DNA from 3 places in the Parvibaculum sp. MBR-TMA-1.3b-4.2 genome. Region 3 is predicted to be linked to each of the others. Evidence: riboswitches for the same ligand, from Rfam matches in the RefSeq annotation. Region 3 holds a riboswitch; each other region holds the start of a gene.

Region 1 (6,494 bases), 1.4 Mb from region 3:
CTGTTCGCCAAGATGACGCCTGTGCAGAGCGGTGTCGAAAGCTTATATTTCCAATCATAACGGATGCCATTCAAGGATGATGCGCCATGCGGGAAGTTACATTCGCGGCCACACAGATGGCCTGCACATGGGCGCGGGACGAAAATGTCGACCGCGCGGTCTCGCTGGTGCGGGAAGCGGCGGAAAAGGGCGCTCAGGCGATCCTCCTGCAGGAACTTTTCGAGACCCCCTATTTCTGCGTAGACCAGAAGCCGGAGCATTTCGAGCTTGCCGCCGAGGCGATGGAGCATGAGCTCATCAAGCGCATGCAGGAGCTGGCAAAGGAACTGAAGGTCGTCCTGCCGCTTTCCTTTTTCGAGCGCGCGCATCATGCCCATTTCAATTCGCTGGTGATGATCGACGCGGACGGCGAGGTGCTGGGCCTTTATCGCAAGAGCCATATTCCGGACGGGCCGGGCTATCAGGAGAAATATTATTTCTCGCCCGGCGATACCGGCTTCAAGGTCTGGGATACGGCCTATGGGCGGTTCGGCGCGGCGATCTGCTGGGATCAGTGGTTTCCGGAGTCGGCCCGCTCCATGGCGGTGCAGGGGGCGGAGGCGCTCTTCTATCCCACGGCGATCGGTTCGGAACCGCCGCCGGCGCCGCCCATCGACTCGCGCGATCACTGGCAGCGTGTCATGCAGGGCCATGCAGCGGCGAATATCGTGCCGCTGGTGGCGTCGAATCGTATCGGGAAGGAAGTCGGCGAGGAATGCGAGCTGACGTTTTACGGCTCGTCTTTCCTGGCCGGTCCGACCGGCGAGATCGTGGCCGAGGCCAGCCGCGACAAGCAGGAAGTCATCACGGCGACATTCGACCTGGACGAAATACGCAAGCGCCGCGTCGGCTGGGGCCTTTTCCGCGACAGGCGGCCGGAGCTCTATCATCCGATATCCGCGCATCACGGAAAGCCGTAAGGCCGGCGTTTTGCGTTACTCGTGCATGGTGAAGGGCACGATGCGCGGGCGCTGTTTCTTGGCGCGGTACATGGCGCGGTCTGCGCGGTCCATGAGGTCGTGACCGTCCGTTTCGCCATGATAGGTCGCCGTGCCAAGACTAGCCCTGACCGGCAGTTCGAGGTTCGAATAGACAGCCTTCAGTGAGTTGATGCCGCGCACGATGTCGCGGGCGCGCTCTCTGGCGGGGCGGATGTCGGCGCGCACGAAGATCAGGGCGAATTCGTCGCCACCCAGACGCGCGGCGAAGTCGGTCGCGCGGACGCTTCGCTTGAGATAGGCCCCCACCGCGCGCAGAACTTCATCGCCTGCCGCATGGCCGTGTTCGTCATTCACCGCCTTGAAGCCGTCAAGGTCGATAAAGGCGAGGACGCCGGTTTCGTGATAGCGCGCCGCGCTCATCAGATTGCGGTGAAGGATGTCCTGGAAGCCGCGCCGGTTGAGAAGGCCGGTCAGTTCGTCGGTCTGGCTCAGCGCTTCCAGCCGGTGGACGCGCTCATTGAGCTCCATAATGCGGTTTTCCGCTTCCCGCGCATAGGCAAGCGCGCGTTCCATCAGATGGCGGTCTGCGCCGCTGGAGGGGCTTGCCGACATCATGTCGTGAAAGCGCGCGGTCAGTGAATCGGATCTTTCGGCCACGACTTCGGGCGCCGCATAGCTTCCCATCGCCCCCAGATGATTTGTTCGTGCCATCTTTGTGTACCCCCAATCAGGTCCCTCGTACCGTTGCCACGGGACCAGTCCTGGATTTCAGCCTGAACGGTAGGAAGCAAGCAGCTTGCCAAGGGTGAAACACGCGGTTTTCTGCGGAAAAGTGTCGGCAAGGTTTCGGTAGGCAGGCAATTGCTGCCGGGTATGGTTCGTCTTGCTGGGAAGTTGTTTCCTTGACACGCGCGTATGGATCGCCACTCTCGGGACGTTACGGCGTTCCGCCTCATGGCGGGACAAGGGAATCCGGTGCGTTTTTCTAGACAAGGCCGGAGCTGCCCCCGCAACTGTAAGCGGTAAGTGATTGCCCATGATTTGCCACTGATGCCGACGCATCGGGAAGGCGGGCCATCGCATCGATCCGTGAGCCAGGAGACCTGCCGTAATCAAGATGATGTTCATTCCTCGGGCGGGGTGCCCCGAAGGCTGACGGCAGGCGGTGCCATCCGTTTTCCTTTCAGGCCTTCATGCATTCCCCCGACGAGAGCCCGGGTGGGGCGGAAAGGAAGACTTAAAGATGAATGATAACCGGCAATGGATTCTGTTCGGTGTCCTTGGCGCGGCGAGCGTGGGGCTGAGCTATGTGTTCACCTGCGCGATACCGTTTGCGGCACTGGCAACAGTCGCCGCCTTGAATATGAACCGCCGCGACGCATTGCTGCTTGTCGGTGCGGCGTGGGGTGTCAATCAGGCCGTCGGTTTCGGCCTTCTCGGCTATCCTCTTGCGACGAGCACGTTTCTTTGGGGCGCTGCGATCGGTGCGGCGGCTCTGTTGGCGACGCTCACCGTCTTCCAGGCACGATCCGTCATCTCGCGCTTCGGCGGCCTCGGCTCTGCGGCGCTTGGACTGATAGCGGCCTTTCTCGCATATGAGGCGGTGCTTTATATGATGGCACTCGCCATGCAATCGGGCTTCGGTGCCTTTACAGGCGAGATCATGCGGGAAATGTTCGCTGTGAACGTACTCGCGCTGGCGGGGCTCGTGGCGCTGCAAAAGATAGCGGCGTACGCCGGGATACAGGGATCCGGGCGCGGAACGCCTCACGCCGCGGGTTAAATCTCGATACAGGCCGGTCGATCTCTCTGTCCGTCAGGCGGTCACGAGATCGCCCGGCTTGTTTTCCTTGAAGAAGGCGTCGAGATTGTCGAGCGCGCGTTCGGCCATGGCGGTTCGGGTGCTCAGTGTCGCGCTGCCGAGATGGGGCAACAGGAAGACATTGCCCAGCTCGAGATATCCCCGGTGGAAATTCGGTTCGTTGTTGAAAACATCGAGGCCCGCCGCCGCCGGTCGTCCGGTCTTCAATCCCGCGATCAACGCCTCGTCATCCACAATGTCGCCGCGCGCCGTGTTCACCAGCACCGCATCGTCCGGTAACAGGGCGAGGCGGTCCGCATTCACCAGCCCGCGTGTTTCGGGCGTGGAGGCGCAGTTGATCGAGAGAACGTCTGCGACCTTGAAAAGCGAGTCCGCCGTTTCATGGAAGATGGCGCCCTCGGCCTCGCCGGGGTCGAGCGGGCGGCGGTTGTGGTAGTGGATTTCCATGCCGAAGGCACGGGCCTTGCGCGCCACCGATTTGCCGATGCGCCCCATGCCGAGGATCGCCATGCGTTTGCCGCTGACCTCGATGCCCAGCATGCCGGTGGGCGACCAGCTCTTCCATTCGCCCTGTCGAAGCATGCGTTCCGCCACGGTGGCGCCGCGCGCCGCGCCCAGCATCAGCAGGATGGCGATTTCGGCGGTTGCCTCGGTCAGCACATCCGGCGTGTTGGTGACGGCGATGCCGCGTGCTTGTGCGGCGGCGATGTCGATATGGTCATAGCCGACCGAGGCGGTGGCGATTATTTTTATCGAGGCGGGCAGGGCGTTTATGGCGGCCGCGTCGAGCCTGTCGGTCACCGTGGGCAAGAGGGCGTCGCAGCCTTGGGCGGCACGGACTAGCTCGTCGGTCGTTATCAGCCGATCGTCCTCGTTGAGGCGGACTTCATAGCTGTCGGCGGCGCGGGCTTGTGCCCGATCGGGCCATTTCCGGGTGATGAGAATTGTCGGGCGAGCCATTGTTCCATCCGCGATCTGCAAACCATAGATGATTGGTGTAGGCTCTCAGGCTGCGCCGGGGCAAGGCCCCGGGCTCTTGCGGGATTGAGATTCATGCACGTCAGACGCTTTCTTTTCGTTGCCGCCCTGGTCGCGGCGGGGCTTGCGGGCCTGGGTCACGGGGCCGGGGCCGCGCCTTTGCAGATGCATCGGGCGATTTACGACCTTTCGCTGCTCAAGGCCGACACGATGAGCGATATCGCCAACGTCTCCGGACGTATGGTGGTGGAGTGGCGGGGCGGGCCGTCCTGCGACGGCTATACCTCGCTCCAGCGGGTCGTTACCGATATGCGCTCCGACGAAGGGCTTTCGCGCAACGATGTCCGCCTGAGCACCTGGGAGGCGCTTGACGGCAAGAGTTTCCGTTATGAACGCCTGACCTATTTCAACGGCCAGCGTTCGGAAAAGGTGAGCGGGCGCGTCAGGAGCGATCCGGCGGCGGATGAGGCGTCGATTGCTATTGACGGCAAGCCGTCCGTGCCGCTTTCCGGCGCGGTTCTGTTTCCTGCCTCGGCGAATATCGCGCTGATCGACGCCGCGCAGGCTGGCGAAAAAATCGTCGCGCAGAAAGTGTTCGACGGGGCGGAAGAGAAGGCGACGCTTTCCACCGCTTTCATCGGCAAGCCCGTTCCGCCCGGCAAGGAAGCCCGGCGGGTCAAGATCCTGAACGCGGAAGCGGGCAAGCAGCTTACGGGGATGAAGGCCTGGCCGATGCGGGTCGCCTATTTCGAGGACGGGCCGGGCGACAGCGAACCGGAATTCCAGATGGCGTTTCGGCTCTTCCCCAATGGCGTGGTGACGAAACTGGAACTCGACTATCCGGATATGTCGCTTGCCGGGCACCTTGTGGGATTGGAATATTTCTCGCCGGGGAGCTGCTGACCTATTTTTTCGGTAGCGTTCGTCCGGAGATGATGGCGTCCTTCCCGAATTTGGCGCGCAGCTTGTCCATCGCGCGTTCAGCATCCGCCCGGCGCATGGAACCGGGGTCGAGCATGTCGGGCGGGTCGGCCAGATCGCCGTCGGTGAGCTGGGAAATGCCTATGCCGATGAGGCGGAACGGGGTTCCGTCCGCTTCGCGCGCAAGCATCGGCGAGGCCGCGCGATAGATGCGGTCGGCAAGCTGGGTGGGGTCGTGCAGCGTCAGGTTGCGGGTGCGCGACTTGAAATCGCCCGTCTTGAGTTTCAGGACGATGGTCGATCCGGCAAGCCCGGCTTCCTTGGCGCGCGCGGAAACCTTCTCGCAGAGCTTCCACAATGTGCGGTCGAGTTCGGCCTTCAATGAAATGTCGGTCTGGAACGTGACCTCGGTCGAAATGCTTTTCGTCTCATGCGATGGCTCGACGATGCGCGCATCCTGCCCGCGCGACAGCCGCCAGAGCCTGCGGCCCATGACGCCGTATCGGGCCATCAGGTCGTTTTCTTCCATATGCTGAAGCTGGCCGATATGGGTGATCCCCTGCGCGGAGAGCTTCGCATTGAGCGATTTGCCGACGCCCCAGATCATCGAGACGGGCTTTTCCGCGAGGAAGGCGATGGTCTCCACCTTGCCGATCACGGAGAAGCCGCGCGGCTTGTCGAGGTCCGAGGCCATCTTGGCAAGGAACTTGTTGTGGCTGAGGCCGATCGAGGCCGTGATGCCGATATCGGTTTCGATCCGCTTCACCAGCTTTGCCGCGCTGATCGCCGGGCTCGCATGGTGAAGGCGTTCGGTGCCGGAGAGGTCGAGAAAGGCCTCGTCGATGGAGACCGGCTCCACGAGAGGAGTCAGGTCGCGCATCAGCGCGCGGACTTCCTTGGCGACAGCGGCATATTTCGCCATGTCGGGCTTCAGCACCACGGCATCGGGGCAGAGGGCTTTTGCCTTGAACATGGGCATGGCTGACCGAACGCCGCGAATACGCGCGATGTAGCAGGCTGTGGAGACGACGCCGCGCTGTCCGCCGCCGATGATGAGCGGCTTGTCGCGCAGCTCCGGGTTATCGCGTTTCTCGACCGCCGCATAGAAGGCGTCGCAATCCATATGCGCGATGGAAAGCGCATGGATCTCGTCATGCCAGACGAGACGCGGCCGATTGCAGGCCGGACAGCGGGTGACGCGGCCTTCCAGCGGCGTGAAGCAGTCCCGGCAGAAACCGGGCGTGCGCTCTTCCTTTTCTTCCTCTCTTTCGGTGTCCGCTGTCATGGTGTTTGATCTTCCGGCCAGAGCCATGCCGCGCCGCGCCCGCCGGAGGCATCTCCATGGCGATGGCACTCGATCCGTGTACGTACCGTATCGGAAAACACATAAGCCGGCAGAAGCTCGGGCAGCAGCGTGTAAAGCGCGCCGATATTCGACATGCCGCCGCCCAGCACCACCATGTCGGGATCGAGAACATTGACGACGGATGCCAGCGCACGGGCGAGGCGGTCGGCATAACGGCGGATCGCGTCGGTGGCGTCCGGGTCGCCTGCCTGCGCCGCGCCGGCGATCTCTTCCGCCGTTGCCGTGCGGCCCGTCTCGCGCTCGAAGGCGGCGGCAAGGCCGGGGCCGCTTGTCCATGTTTCGATGCAGCCTTGCTTGCCGCAATAACAGGGAGGTCCGGGCCGTTCGTCTTCGTGGGGCCAGGGCAGGGGGTTGTGGCCCCATTCCCCGGCAATCGCATTGGGGCCGGAGAGAAGCCTGCCGTCATGCACGATGCCGCCGCCCGTGC
Region 2 (6,494 bases), 380 kb from region 3:
GCGCTGTTCACCACGGAGGGGTCGATGAAGAAGCGGCCATCATGACCGGAACTGAAGTTCTGGCGCACGCCGTCGATCAGGATCACCACATCGGGGCCCGAAAAACCGCGAATGGACGGCACTTCGCCGGTGCGGCGCGGGCCGCCGGTGAACATCACGCCCGGCACGTCGCGCAGAATATCGTCCGGTGTGGAGGCCTGTTTGAGGTCGATCTCGTCCTTGTCGATGACCGTCACCATGCCCGGATATTCATAGGCGGTGATGCCGCTGCCCGTCGCCGTCACGGTGATCGGCGCGGTGATGGCGTCTTCCGCCATCGCCGGCGCGGCGAGCCCCATCGCCGCGACGCTGCAAAGCGCGGTACTTGTTGCAAGCTTCTTCAAAAATTCTGCCGGACTGCTGCCAGACATGGATGCCCCCTTCACTGGTGGAAAGGTCCTGGCTGGCTGAGCACATCTGTCGCGGCAGGCGCGACCGGCAGTGGCTGGCTCGGACGAGATACTGTCGATTGATGAAGCGCCGTCCGGAGTACAGGCGGCGCCCGGTCTTCTACTTGGTCAGGATCAATTTGCCCTTCGAGGTTTCACGCAAGAGGTAGTGCTCGCCACGATGCTCGATCACAGCTTCCTTGCGCGTCGAAAGCAGGGTTTCCGAACGGATGACGGGCGTTGCCGTCCGCTCTTGCCGATCCACCGGCCCTGCTCCTTCTGTCTTACTCATCCGCCCCTGCACAATCCGCCTGGATCCCGGGATCCAGAAAACGGGCTAAAGCCCCGACTTCGTAACTGCGGACCTTGTATCGTTACTGCGAGTCATTTGCAATAGCATCTTGAGCGGATGAACTCACTTAGCTGCAACGCAGAAACAGGCAGCTCTCAAAGCATTGCGTCATATACAGAAAACCGCGGCCGAGGGAGCCCGGCGACGGCTGATTTTCATGACGGATTGGGATGATTTAGCCGGAGCGGCCCGATGCGGATCCGGAACTGACCCGGCACGGAACCGGATTGGCTGGGGCGGCAGGATTCGAACCTGCGCATGACGGGATCAAAACCCGTTGCCTTACCGCTTGGCTACGCCCCAAAAAGAGGGCCGGAACATAGCCCCATGGCTTTGCTCGCGCAAGCGGCGGCGCTTGCGACGAGCCCCGGAAAAGCACGGAATCCGGCCTTGCGGCGTACGCGTACAGGCGATATAAACCCGCCTCCAGAGAACGTCGGAGTGTAGCGCAGCCTGGTAGCGCACCTCGTTCGGGACGAGGGGGTCGGAGGTTCGAATCCTCTCACTCCGACCATTCTCTGTTTTCCCCTTCCCTTGCCCGCAAATTGCCTGCTCCCTCGCGCAGATGTGTCTTTGCATCGCCAGCCGGGATGTGGATCATGTCGCCCATGGCAATCCGCGCAGACAAGCGGCCTTCAGGGAGAAAAGCATGAAACCCGTCCTTTACGACTTCACAGCCGCGCCGAGCCCGCGCCGCGCGCGTATCCTGCTCGCCGAAAAGGGCATCGAGCATGAAAACGTGCAGGTGGACCTTGCCAAGGGCGAGCAGCTTTCCGACGCGTACAAGAAGATCAATCCCGCCTGCACCGTCCCGGCGCTGAAGCTCGAAAGCGGTACCATCCTCACGGAAAATCTCGGTATCGCGGCCTGGGCGGAAGCGGTGAAGCCGGAGCCGGCGCTTCTGGGCACCACCCCGGAGGAAAAAGGTCTGGTGATGGGCTGGAATGCGCGGATCGAATTCGAAGGCTTGATGCCCATCGCCGAGGTTCTGCGCAACACCTCCAAGGGCATGGCGGACCGCGCCCTGCCCGGCCCCGTCAATCTTGCACAGATTCCCGAACTCGCAGAGCGCGGGTCTGTACGCCTCACCCGTTTCTTCAACGTCCTGAACGAGCGCCTGAAAGGCCGGGATTATATCGCCGTCGACAATTTCTCCCTCGCCGACATCACAGCGCTCGTCTGCGTCGATTTCGCGAAATGGGTGAAGCATGAGCCGAAGCCCGAGCATGAAGACCTCAAGCGCTGGCACGCAGCGGTTTCGGCCCGGCCCAGCGCCAAGGCGTAGCCGTCGGCCCAAAATGAGCGTGTACCGTCATGCTGATCGAGACAGCCCGGACGAGACTTCGGCAGTGGCGCGAACCGGATCGGGACGCGTTCGCCGCCCTTAACGCTCATCCAGAGGTCATGCATGATCTTGGCGGCCCTATCGACAGGCGTTCGAGCGATGAAAAGTTCGATCGCTATGTCATGGCCTACGAGACACATGGCTTCACCCGCTGGGCGATTGAAACCTTTGCGGGCAATTTTCTCGGTTATGCGGGCATCATGCCCTCGCGCCCGGGACATCCTCTCGGTCCGCACACCGAGATCGGCTGGCGCTTGCAACGCGAAGCATGGGGGCACGGATATGCAACGGAAGCCGCGTCGGCCGCGCTTGCGGACGGCTTTGCGCGTTGCGGCCTGACAAAGGTATTGGCCTATACCGCGCCCGACAATCTCCGGTCGCAGGCGGTGATGGAACGGCTCGGCCTCATCCGCGTCCCCTCACTCGATTATGAGGAAGCCCATAATGGCGGCATGTGGCGGGGGCTTGTGTGGATCGCCACGGCCTCTCCCTCATTTGACACCTAAAACCACGCCCCTATAGTGCCGCTCGCTTTCATGGTTCTTCACGCAAGCCGAAAGGCGGAAGGAAGAGGCAAGAGGGAACAGGGTGCGGCGTGCCGATGCACGTCAATTCCCAGGCTGCCCCCGCAACTGTGATCGGTGAGGCTGCGTTTCATGACATGCCACTGGCCATTGGTCCTTTTTCAGGATCGGCCGGGAAGGCGAAACGCCGCCGACGACCCGTAAGCCAGGAGACCTGCCAGAAAGCGCGTCATCTGCCGGTGGCCGGGGTGTGCCAACGGGGCGGTGATTTCCGCTTATGGTGACGCGTCAGGTCGATGCGCGTCGCCGGGCCCCTTTCCCGACAGCCTGCCGCCTGCCGCGTTTTCCGACAAGCGGCTCTCTCTCGCTTCCCGTAAATACGCGCTCTCCACCGGTTCCTGCGGCCGGGGTCTGCCGCGATCATGTTACGGGGGGTCCACCCATGTTGAAATTCGACCGGCGATCTATCGCCTTTCTTGCCGTCGCCGCCAGTGCCACGACTGCCTTTGCCGCCAGCGCTCATGCCGAAACGGACAGGATTTCCGACGGCATCCTGATTACCGGCAATCTCGAACCGCTTCCCACCAAGGAAGTCACCTCGAGCTACACGATCATCACCGCGAAAGACATCGAGGAGCATCAATATCTCCGCCTCACCGATGCGCTGAAAACCGTGCCGGGCCTCAATGTGGTGCAGAGCGGTCCGCATGGCGCCCAGACGTCCATTTTCATGCGGGGATCAAATTCCAACCAAACGCTTGTGATGATGAACGGGCTACCGCTAGAAGATCCGTCTTCTCCCAGCGGCGCGGCTTCGATCTCCAATATCTCGCTTGGCGATGTGGAGCGCATCGAAGTGGTGCGCGGTCCGCAAAGCGGCGTCTATGGCAGCCAGGCAATCGGCGGCGTCATTAACATCATCACCAAATCCGGCACAGGCGCATTGTCCACACACGCCAGCATCGAAGGCGGCACGCTGGGCACACTGAATGCAAATGGCTCGGTGAGCGGCGGTTTCGGCTCGACCAACTACTATTTTGCCGCCTCGCATGAACGGACCGACGGCTCCGACATCACGCCTGCCCGCATACGCGGCACACAGCCTGAGGAGAAGGACGGCAACGAGACCACCTCCATCTCAGGCAATATCGGCCAGCGTTTCGGCGAAAATGTGAAAGGCTCCATCTTCGCGCAGTTCGTCGACAGCTCGGTCGATACGGATGAAGACGGATCGAACGCCTCCTTCACACCCTTCTACGACAACCCGAACAGCACATATGACCAGCAAAAACTGCTCATATCGGGCAAGCTCTCGGGAAAATTCTTCGGCGGCAAATGGCGTCCGACGCTGACCGGCGGTTATCTACATCAGCAGGGCCAGAACAAGGATCAGCCCGATGCAGGCGGCTCCATCTATTCCAACGACGTGACCTTTACGTCGGAAACGCTCAACGCCGCATTCGACAACAGCTATGATCTGCTTGACTGGAACACGCTTTCCTTTGGCACCACCTACCGGCACGAAAAGTACGAAGCCCATGGTTTCCGCGATTTCGGTCCCACCTACCGGATCAATGAACAAAGCAAAGCGGACAGAGATCAGTTTGCGGTCTATGCGGGCGAGCATCTGAACTTTGCCGATCAGCTCTTCCTGAACCTCAATCTGCGCTACGACATGCCGGTGGACTACGACAACCATTTCTCCTTCACTATCGCGCCTGCCTACTATCTGCCCGATAGCGATACACGCTTCACGGCGAGCTATGGCACAGGCTTCAAAACGCCATCGCTCTATCAGCTCCATGGTTTCTCAACGAACAGCTTCGGCGTATTCCGGGGCAACCCCAATCTGAAGCCCGAGAAGAGCCGCGGCTGGGAAACGGGCATCGAGCAAGGCTTCTTCGATCATGCCCTTGTGACCGGCGTCACATGGTTCCAGACCCAGATCGACGATCCGATCGTGACTAATTCGGCAGGCACCACGACGCAAAACGATCCCGGCTTTACCGCCAAGGGGATCGAGGCATTCGTCAGTTTCGACGTGATGCAAAACGTGTCGGCCCGGATCGACTACACCTACACGCTTTTGAAGACGGATAGCTTTCAGGCGGCGTTCTCGCGTCGCCCGCGTCACCAGATCGGCCTCACGGCGGATTGGCAGCCGATGGAAGGCACATCGCTTGCGACGGATATTCAGTGGATCGATCCCTATCGCGACATTCCGCGCGACGGCTTCGGCTACTACCTAAACCCGACGCCCTACACCATCGTCAACATCTCCGGGTCGCAGAAGCTCACAGACAATGTGACGCTGACGGCGCGGGTCAACAATCTGCTCGATCAGAAATACGAGCCTGCCAATGGCTTCCAGGCCCCGGGCATCGAAGCACTGGCAGGTGTGACCGTTTCCTTCTGACGGCACGTCGTCCTAAACGCGACTATGCCCGCCCCTTGTTGGGGCGGGCATTTTTCTTTCTGGCCGGGGTTCAGCGGCCGGTGAAATTCGCCGCGCGCTTTTCCACGAAATGCGCAACGCCTTCCTTGAAGTCCTCGCTGGCGAAGCTCTTTTGCATTTCATCGTCGCCGATGGCGAGCGCGGTATTGAAATCCTGGAACATCGCTTTCCAGACCTGCCGCTTCATCACCGTCATGGACCGCGGCGACACGCTCGTCGCGAGTGTGCGGGCATAGTCCATCACATTGTCCATGAAATGCTGGGCGTCGAAGCTGCGATTGACGAGACCGATGCGTTCGGCCTCGCGCCCGTCGAATTTGCGCGCCGACATCAGAAGGTCCATCGCATGCGCAGGCCCCACCAGATGCGGCAACAGCCATGAAACGCCATGTTCGGCGACGAGCCCACGGCTCGCAAAGGCTGTGGTGAATTTCGCATCCGCCGCGGCAAAGCGCATATCGGCATAGAGCGCCACCACGAGACCGAGCCCGGCGGCAGGCCCGTTGATCGCGGCGATAACGGGCTTGGGCACCTCCATCAGAAAGCCGAAGCGTCCGCCATAGGCGCCCTCGAGATCGGGGCCCACGGCGGCCTTGAACGCGGCCTCTGCGTCTTTACCGTCGGATTGCTCGCGCTTTTCGCCGCCCGCCGCTTCGATCTTCTGGAGAAGATCCATATCGGCACCGGCGCAAAAACCGCGCCCGGCCCCGGTCAGCACGATCACGCGGACTTTCTTATCCGCGCTGGCTTCGGCCATGGCAGCCTTCACGCTCTTCTCCATGGCGCCGGTCCAGGCATTCAGCTTGTCCGGCCGGTTGAGCGTGACCACCGCCACACCGTCCCTAACCTCATAGAGGACGTCCTCATAGGTAGCCATCGTCGTTCCTCCCTCATGTCATTCTTGTGAGGGGAACTATAGCGCGCGAGATATGAAGCCGCGATGGGGCGGATTACTCGGCATCCTGCGCCGTGTCCCTTGCCTGTTGTGCGGCACGCGCCGACCAGGCGGCCCGCAGCGCATCGCGGCAAGGCCGGGAGAAACGCGGAGCATTTTCGCGAATGCAGCTGCGCATCTTCTCTTTCCCGCCGCCGATGGCGGACCGGCAATATTGCTCGATATCCGCCCGGCAGGTCTGGCGGATCTGTGCATGCGTATCGGCCTTTGCGGCACTTGCGGCGGCCAACAACAGAAACAGACCGGCCATGATGGAAATGGTGGACTTGCCGAGCAGCGCTTTCATCGCCATACCCCGAAGCTTTTCGATCGACCGTTTCCGATACGGCCTGAAATGTGATTTCCGTCGCGCATACCCATTCTGCGGCGCGGATACCGCCCTTGATGACCGCCAATCGGGGCGAAAGGCAGGCGGACAAGTGGCCTTTCGGAGAA
Region 3 (6,494 bases):
ACACGGCGCCCCCCTGCCGCCAATGCGCCTTGATGTCGATATCCCAGCCCTGTGTCCGGATGAAATGCATATCGGCGACCGTTGCTTTCGTGCCGGGCAGAATGATGAGATCGGTGTTTCGCGGCATCGGCTTGCCGGGCGGCACAAATGTAAACTCGACGTCCGGCATGGCGCGAAGCGGATCGAAATCGTCGAAATTGGAAATCCGCGACAGCATGGGTGCGGCGATACGGAAGGCGCCATGCCGTGCTTCGCCTCGGCGTTCCAGCACCACAGCGTCCTCGGCCGGTAGCCGCGACGTGGCGGGAAGCCAGGGCATCACACCCATCCCCCGCCATGCCGTACGCCGCTCTATATCGCGAAGCCCCTCTTCGAAAAGCCGGACATCGCCCCGGAACTTGTTGATGAGAAAGCCGCGTATCATGGCGCGGTCTGCATCCGACAGTACGGAATGGGTGCCGACAAGGCTTGCGATTACGCCGCCCCGGTCGATATCCCCGATCAGAATGACGGGCGTACCGGTCGCTGTCGCAAAGCCCATATTGGCAATATCGTTCGCCCTGAGATTGGTTTCCGCCGGGCTTCCCGCACCTTCGACCAGCACGAGATCCGCCTCGACGGAGAGACGGTCGAAGCTGTCGCGCACGGCCTGAAGCAGTTTTGGTTTCAGGGCGTGATAATCCATGGCGCTGGCGTTGCCGATGGCACGTCCATGCAGGATCAACTGCGCGCCAACATCCGTTTGCGGTTTCAGCAGCACGGGGTTCATGTCGATGCGGGGTTCGACATTGCAGGCCAGTGCCTGCAGCGCCTGGGCCCGGCCGATCTCTCCGCCGTCGGCGGTGACGGCGGCATTGTTCGACATATTCTGCGGTTTGAAGGGAAGCACGCGAAGCCCGCGGCGCGCATAGGCGCGAGCGAGACCGGAGACGAGTACGGACTTGCCGACATCCGAGCCCGTGCCTTGAAACATCAGGGCGGCGCTCATGAGAAGCTCTCCAACGCCGCAGCAAGGCGGCGCGTCGTCTCCTCGCCGGACGGCAGGCCAAAGCGCAGCCAGCTTTCTGCATAGGGAAAGCGCCGTACATGAATGCCGTGCGATGAGAGGTGCCGGTGAAGCCGCGCTGCGTCGGGCGCGGTGGCCAGCCGATAGAGAGATGTGCCGCCGATAAGTTGAAGCCCGTTTCCGTCCAGCAATTTATCGAGTTGTGCAGCGGCCGCAGACAGGCGTTGACGCATATCCGCTACCCAGCCCGCATCGGCATAAGCGGTCGCGCCGACGGCAAGCGCCGCACCGCTCACCGACCATGGTCCGAAAGCGGCTTCCATCCTTCTGCGCAATGTTTCGGGTGCCAGAACGCCGCCGAGCCGAAGCCCGGCAAGCCCGAAAAACTTTCCGAAGGACCGCAACACGACGAGCCCCTCCATACCCCCATGCGCGGCCAGGCTGATCTCGGGCGCGACATCGGCAAAGGCTTCATCGACGACGAGCAATCCGTCTTTCGCCGCCTGTCGCCGCGCGAGATCGAGCAGCAGGTCGGAGGACATCTGTCTGCCGTCCGGATTGTTGGGATTGGTGATGACGATGACGTCGGACGCGAGGCCGGCGATATTGCCGACATCGATAGCCGTCACGCTATGCCCGGCCGTTCGCCATGCCTGCTCGTGTTCGCCATAGGTGGGCGAAGCGATAGCGACATGCGACCGGGAAACGAGAAGCGGCAGCAATGAAATGGCGATCTGGGTGCCGGGTGTGAGTAGAAGGCTGGATGGCGGCGCGCCAAGATAGGCAGCCATCTCCTCCCTGCACAGCACCTCGGCATCTCGCTGCGGAAGTCGTGTCCATGCGTCGTTAGGAACATGGACGGGGTAGGGCCATGGATTGATCCCGGTACTGAGGTCGACAAATGGTTGCGGTGCTTCGGGAAACGCGCTGCGCAGGCTCCCGAGGTCTCCGCCATGGACAAGCCTGGCCGTCATGCCGTGACCCCGGTTGAAACGGCTAACAGGGCCAACAGGAGAGCAAGCAATACCAAAGACCGTTTGTAGATGAGAAGCGCCTTGCGAATGTCGAGGGACGTGAGGTCCGCTGCGCCGTCGCCTAACCAGGCACCATCCGTCTGAACGGCACCATAACTTCTCGGGCCGCCGAGACGCACATCGAGTGCCCCCGCCATCGCCGCTTCCGGCCAGCCCGCATTGGGCGACACATGCTGCCCCGCATCGCGAAACATGATCGAGAAAGCTTTTCCTATGCGGCGCGTGGGCTGCGCGCTCACGGCGACAAGACAGCCGCAAACCCGTGCCGGGATCAGATTGGCCAGATCGTCCAGGCGGGCGGCAGCCTTGCCGAAATATTCGTATCGCGCGTTTCTGTGTCCGATCATGCTGTCCGCCGTGTTGATGGCCTTGTAGGCGATGAGGCCGGGAAGGCCCGTCACCGCGCACCAGAAAAGCGGCGCAACGATACCGTCCGAATAGTTCTCCGCAAGGCTTTCGATCGCCGCGCGCGACACGCCATGCTCGTCGAGTTCGGCCGGATTGCGTCCGACGATCCTTGAGACGGCGATCCGCCCGCCCGCGATCCCGTCTTTGTCCAGCGCATGTGCCACGTCGCGAATATGGTCGGCAAGACTCCGGCTAGCAATAAGCGTGCTTGCGATCAGTACTTCGCCGACCCAGCCGAAAGGAAGAGAAGAGAGGAACAGGTGAAGCGCATGGCCGGCGATAACGGAAAGCGCAACGAGCAGAACAACCAGACCGCATCCGCCTGCAAACCGCTTTCCGTCCCCCATGCTTTCGCGGTTCAGGAAAACATCGCCGGCGGCGATGACGCGCCCCATCCAGGTCACGGGATGACCGATCGCACGAAACAGCACTTGCGGATAACCGAAAAGGCTCTCCGCGACGAGAGCCAGAAGGGCGAGGGAAGGAGCGGCAAGCGACAGAACGATCATGTGGCGAGGGCGGTCCCGTTTGACACCAAAGGGGGGATGGTTTACCAGCAAAAGGCTTCCAGGTGGGCGTGAAAGCGCCTAAACGGGAACACGGTGCGCGCGAAATCGCAATGCCGTGGCTGCCCCCGCAACTGTAAGCACCGGCCGGGATAATGCCGCCATGATCGCCACTGGGAAACCGGGAAGGCGGCGGCGAAGCCCGGAAGAAAACGGTGCGAGCCAGGATACCGGCCTGAAGCCTGATGAACACCGTAGAGCCCGGGCGGGGCGAAACGGCGCACGGGTTTCTGTTGCCTGCTCCATGGAGCGGTGTCCGCTTTGGAAATCCCCGCCATTCCTGTCCGATGCATCACGCGAGGCATGGAATGAGCGAAACAGGCGAACCTCTCGGCAAGATACCGGCAACTGTCGTCACAGGCTTTCTCGGCTCGGGCAAGACGACGTTGATCCGTCACTTGCTGCAAAATGCGGGCGGACGGCGTATTGCGCTCATCATCAACGAGTTCGGCGATGTCGGGGTGGATGGCGATCTGCTCAAGGGCTGCGGGGAGGAGACCTGCGGCGAAGACGATGTGGTGGAGCTGGCCAATGGCTGCATCTGCTGCACCGTCGCAGACGATTTCCTGCCCACCATGCAGAGGCTTTTGGAACGGCGACCGCTGCCCGACCATATCGTGATCGAGACCTCCGGCCTCGCTCTGCCGAAGCCTCTGGTGAAGGCCTTCAACTGGCCGGAAATCCGCACGCGCGTGACGGTCGGCGGCGTTATCACGCTGGTCGATTCTGCCGCGCTCGCCGAGGGGCGTTTCGCGAGCGACGAAGCTGCCGTGGACCGGCAGCGCCAGGCCGACGAGATGCTCGATCATGAAAGCCCGCTCGAAGAACTTTTTGAGGATCAGCTTCTCTGCGCCGACATGGTCATCATGAACAAGGCCGATCTTGTGGCACCGGAAAAGCTGGACCAACTGGAAGACGGCCTGCGGGAAGAAGTGCGCTCGAGTGTGAAGTTCCTGCGTTCCGAAAATGCTGCCGTGAGCACGGATGTTCTGCTGGGGCTCTCCTTCGCGGTGGAGGAAGACCTCGATGCGCGCCCGTCCCATCATGACGCCGAAGGCGATCACGACCATGACGATTTCGAGAGTTTCGTCGTAGAGGCGGGCGAGATCGCCGATGCCGGGTCTTTGGCGAACGCGCTCCGGCCCGTGCTGGAAACGCATGACATATTGCGGCTCAAGGGATTTGCCGCCGTTGAGGGAAGCGGGATGCGGCTTGCCGTGCAGGCTGTTGGCCCTCGCATCCAGCATTATTTCGACCGGGACTGGCAGGACGGTGAGGCTCGGCGCTCCCGTTTCGTCGTGATCGGCGAGAAGGGCATAGACAAAGCCGAGACTCGCGACGCGTTGCGGGAGGCGATTGGCTGATGCATCTGCTCGCGGTCCAGCCCGGCGACATTTCGGATGGCTCTGAGGCTGTGGATCTCGGGCAGACGGCTGGCGATATCGTCGTTCTGTCGGCGGCGGATTCCGACCTCGCGTCGCTGGTCGCTGCGCGCAAGACGTTGGGAGCGGGTTTTCCGGAACTACGCCTCGCCAATTTCCTGCAGCTTCAGCATAATCTTTCCGTCGATCTCTATGTCGAAAACGTGATCGAGACTGCGCGTTTCGTCTGCATACGGCTTCTCGGCGGGTCGCGGTACTGGCCTTATGGCCTGTCGGAAATCCGACGTGTCTGTGCAGAGCGCGGCATTCCGCTTGCCGTGGTGCCGGGGGACGACCAGCCGGACAGCGAACTGGCCGCCTGGTCGAGCGTGAAGGGCGAGAGCTATATGCGGCTCTGGTCCTATCTGGCTTATGGCGGTGTCGCGAATGCTGCGAATTTTCTGCGCTACCTGCGCTCGCAGATCGACCTGTCCGGGGAAAACGACTGGCAGGAGCCGGTACCGCTGCTCAATGCCGGACTGTACTGGCCGGGTCTCGACCGGCCTTCAATGAACGATATCCGGGCGCACTGGAAGGAAGAGGCGCCTGTAGCGCTCGTCACCTTTTATCGGTCGCTGGTGCAGTCGGGCGCGACGCAGCCGGTAGATACGCTTGTCGAGGCGCTGCGTGGGCATGGCCTGAATCCGCTCCCGGTTTTCGTGCAGAGCCTGAAGGACCCCTTCTGCGAAACCCTGCTCGAAGAGCTTATGGGCGAGATGAAGCCCTCGATCGCGCTTAACCTGACGAGCTTCGCCGTTTCCGTGCCGGGGCGGCAACGCCGCGCGTCGGTGCTGGAGAAGGCGAATTGTCCTGTGCTGCAGGTGATCCTGTCCTCGCAGAACGAAACCAAATGGCGTGAAGGACTGAGCGGGCTTTCCGCGCGCGACATCGCCATGAATGTCTCCTTGCCCGAGGTGGACGGGCGGATCATCACCCGCGCCATCGGCTTCAAGGCCGAGATGGAATTCGACCCGACGGCGCAATGCCCGGTGGTGGGTTACAGCTGCATCGAAGATCGCGTGACCTTTGTCGCGGCGCTGGCTGAAGGATGGACGCGCCTCGCGGCAACGTCTGCCGCCGAAAAGAAGGTCGCGGTCGTTCTCGCCAATTACCCCAATCGGGATGGACGCATCGGCAATGGTGTTGGCCTCGACACGCCGCAAAGCACACTCGTCATGCTGCGCCACATGAAAGCGCAAGGCTATGTGATCGATGCCTTGCCGGACGACGGCAACGCGCTGATGAAGGCTTTGATCGCGGGCCCGACGAATGCGTTAACCGACCGGGAGAGCCGCAAGGGTGGCGTAGGGCTCGATCTCCGAACCTATCGGCATTTCTTCAAAACCCTGCCCGGCAAACTTCGTGAGGAGGTTATCGCCCGCTGGGGGATGCCGGAGGACGATCCGTTTGTTTCGGGGCGGGAGGACCGGAAGGAATTCCGTTTACCTGCCATTGAGTACGGCAATGTCGTGGTCGGTATCCAGCCCGCGCGCGGATATAATATTGATCCCAAGAGCACCTATCACGACCCGGCCCTCGTACCGCCCCATAGCTATTTTGCATTTTATTGCTGGTTACGAGAAGTGTTCGACGCTCACGCCGTCATCCATATGGGCAAGCACGGCACGATGGAATGGTTGCCCGGCAAGTCTATCGCCTTGTCGGAAACATGTTTTCCGGATGCCGTGTTCGGCCCCTTGCCGCATCTCTATCCGTTCATCGTCAACGATCCTGGCGAGGGGACGCAGGCAAAGCGTCGCGCTCAGGCCGTCATCATCGACCACATGACGCCGCCGCTGACGCGGGCGGAGATATACGGCCCCTTGCGCAATCTCGAAGCGCTGGTAGACGAGTATTACGAAGCCGCCAACGTCGATCCGCGGCGCATGGATCTGTTGCGCAAGGAGATCCTGGACCTCGCCCGCTCGGCCGGCCTTGATCGGGATTGCGGTTTCGATGACGGCACAGCGGAGGACGACGCCCTTTCCAAACTCGACAATTATCTTTGCGAGTTGAAGGAAATGCAGATCCGCGATGGGCTGCACGTCTTCGGTCGCTC

What was found. Region 3 has a riboswitch for cobalamin ahead of cobW (cobalamin biosynthesis protein CobW). Riboswitches for the same ligand answer to the same signal wherever they lie in the genome.
Region 1: another riboswitch for cobalamin. It lies ahead of ACSSVQ_RS00360 (hypothetical protein); the one in region 3 lies ahead of cobW (cobalamin biosynthesis protein CobW).
Region 2: another riboswitch for cobalamin. It lies ahead of ACSSVQ_RS05145 (TonB-dependent receptor plug domain-containing protein); the one in region 3 lies ahead of cobW (cobalamin biosynthesis protein CobW).

What each region holds. Positions count from the first base shown of each region.
Region 1 covers NZ_JBRJHC010000001.1:57,236-63,729, forward strand. The annotation lists gene aguB (N-carbamoylputrescine amidase) at 87-959, shown strand; gene ACSSVQ_RS00355 (GGDEF domain-containing protein) at 975-1,691, opposite strand; cobalamin riboswitch at 1,904-2,105, shown strand; gene ACSSVQ_RS00360 (hypothetical protein) at 2,224-2,763, shown strand; gene ACSSVQ_RS00365 (2-hydroxyacid dehydrogenase) at 2,797-3,762, opposite strand; gene ACSSVQ_RS00370 (EipB family protein) at 3,856-4,683, shown strand; gene ACSSVQ_RS00375 (DNA polymerase IV) at 4,685-5,986, opposite strand; gene ACSSVQ_RS00380 (ROK family protein) at 5,983-6,494, opposite strand, start outside.
Region 2 covers NZ_JBRJHC010000001.1:1,039,589-1,046,082, forward strand. The annotation lists gene ACSSVQ_RS05115 (TonB-dependent receptor domain-containing protein) at 1-410, opposite strand, end outside; gene hemP (hemin uptake protein HemP) at 550-720, opposite strand; tRNA gene ACSSVQ_RS05125 (tRNA-Gln) at 1,009-1,083, opposite strand; tRNA gene ACSSVQ_RS05130 (tRNA-Pro) at 1,218-1,294, shown strand; gene ACSSVQ_RS05135 (glutathione S-transferase family protein) at 1,430-2,065, shown strand; gene ACSSVQ_RS05140 (GNAT family N-acetyltransferase) at 2,095-2,631, shown strand; cobalamin riboswitch at 2,645-2,885, shown strand; gene ACSSVQ_RS05145 (TonB-dependent receptor plug domain-containing protein) at 3,092-5,065, shown strand; gene ACSSVQ_RS05150 (enoyl-CoA hydratase) at 5,136-5,981, opposite strand; gene ACSSVQ_RS05155 (hypothetical protein) at 6,055-6,351, opposite strand.
Region 3 covers NZ_JBRJHC010000001.1:1,423,988-1,430,481, reverse strand. The annotation lists gene ACSSVQ_RS06905 (cobyric acid synthase) at 1-988, opposite strand, end outside; gene cobD (threonine-phosphate decarboxylase CobD) at 985-1,980, opposite strand; gene cbiB (adenosylcobinamide-phosphate synthase CbiB) at 1,977-2,957, opposite strand; cobalamin riboswitch at 3,000-3,207, shown strand; gene cobW (cobalamin biosynthesis protein CobW) at 3,323-4,378, shown strand; gene cobN (cobaltochelatase subunit CobN) at 4,378-6,494, shown strand, end outside.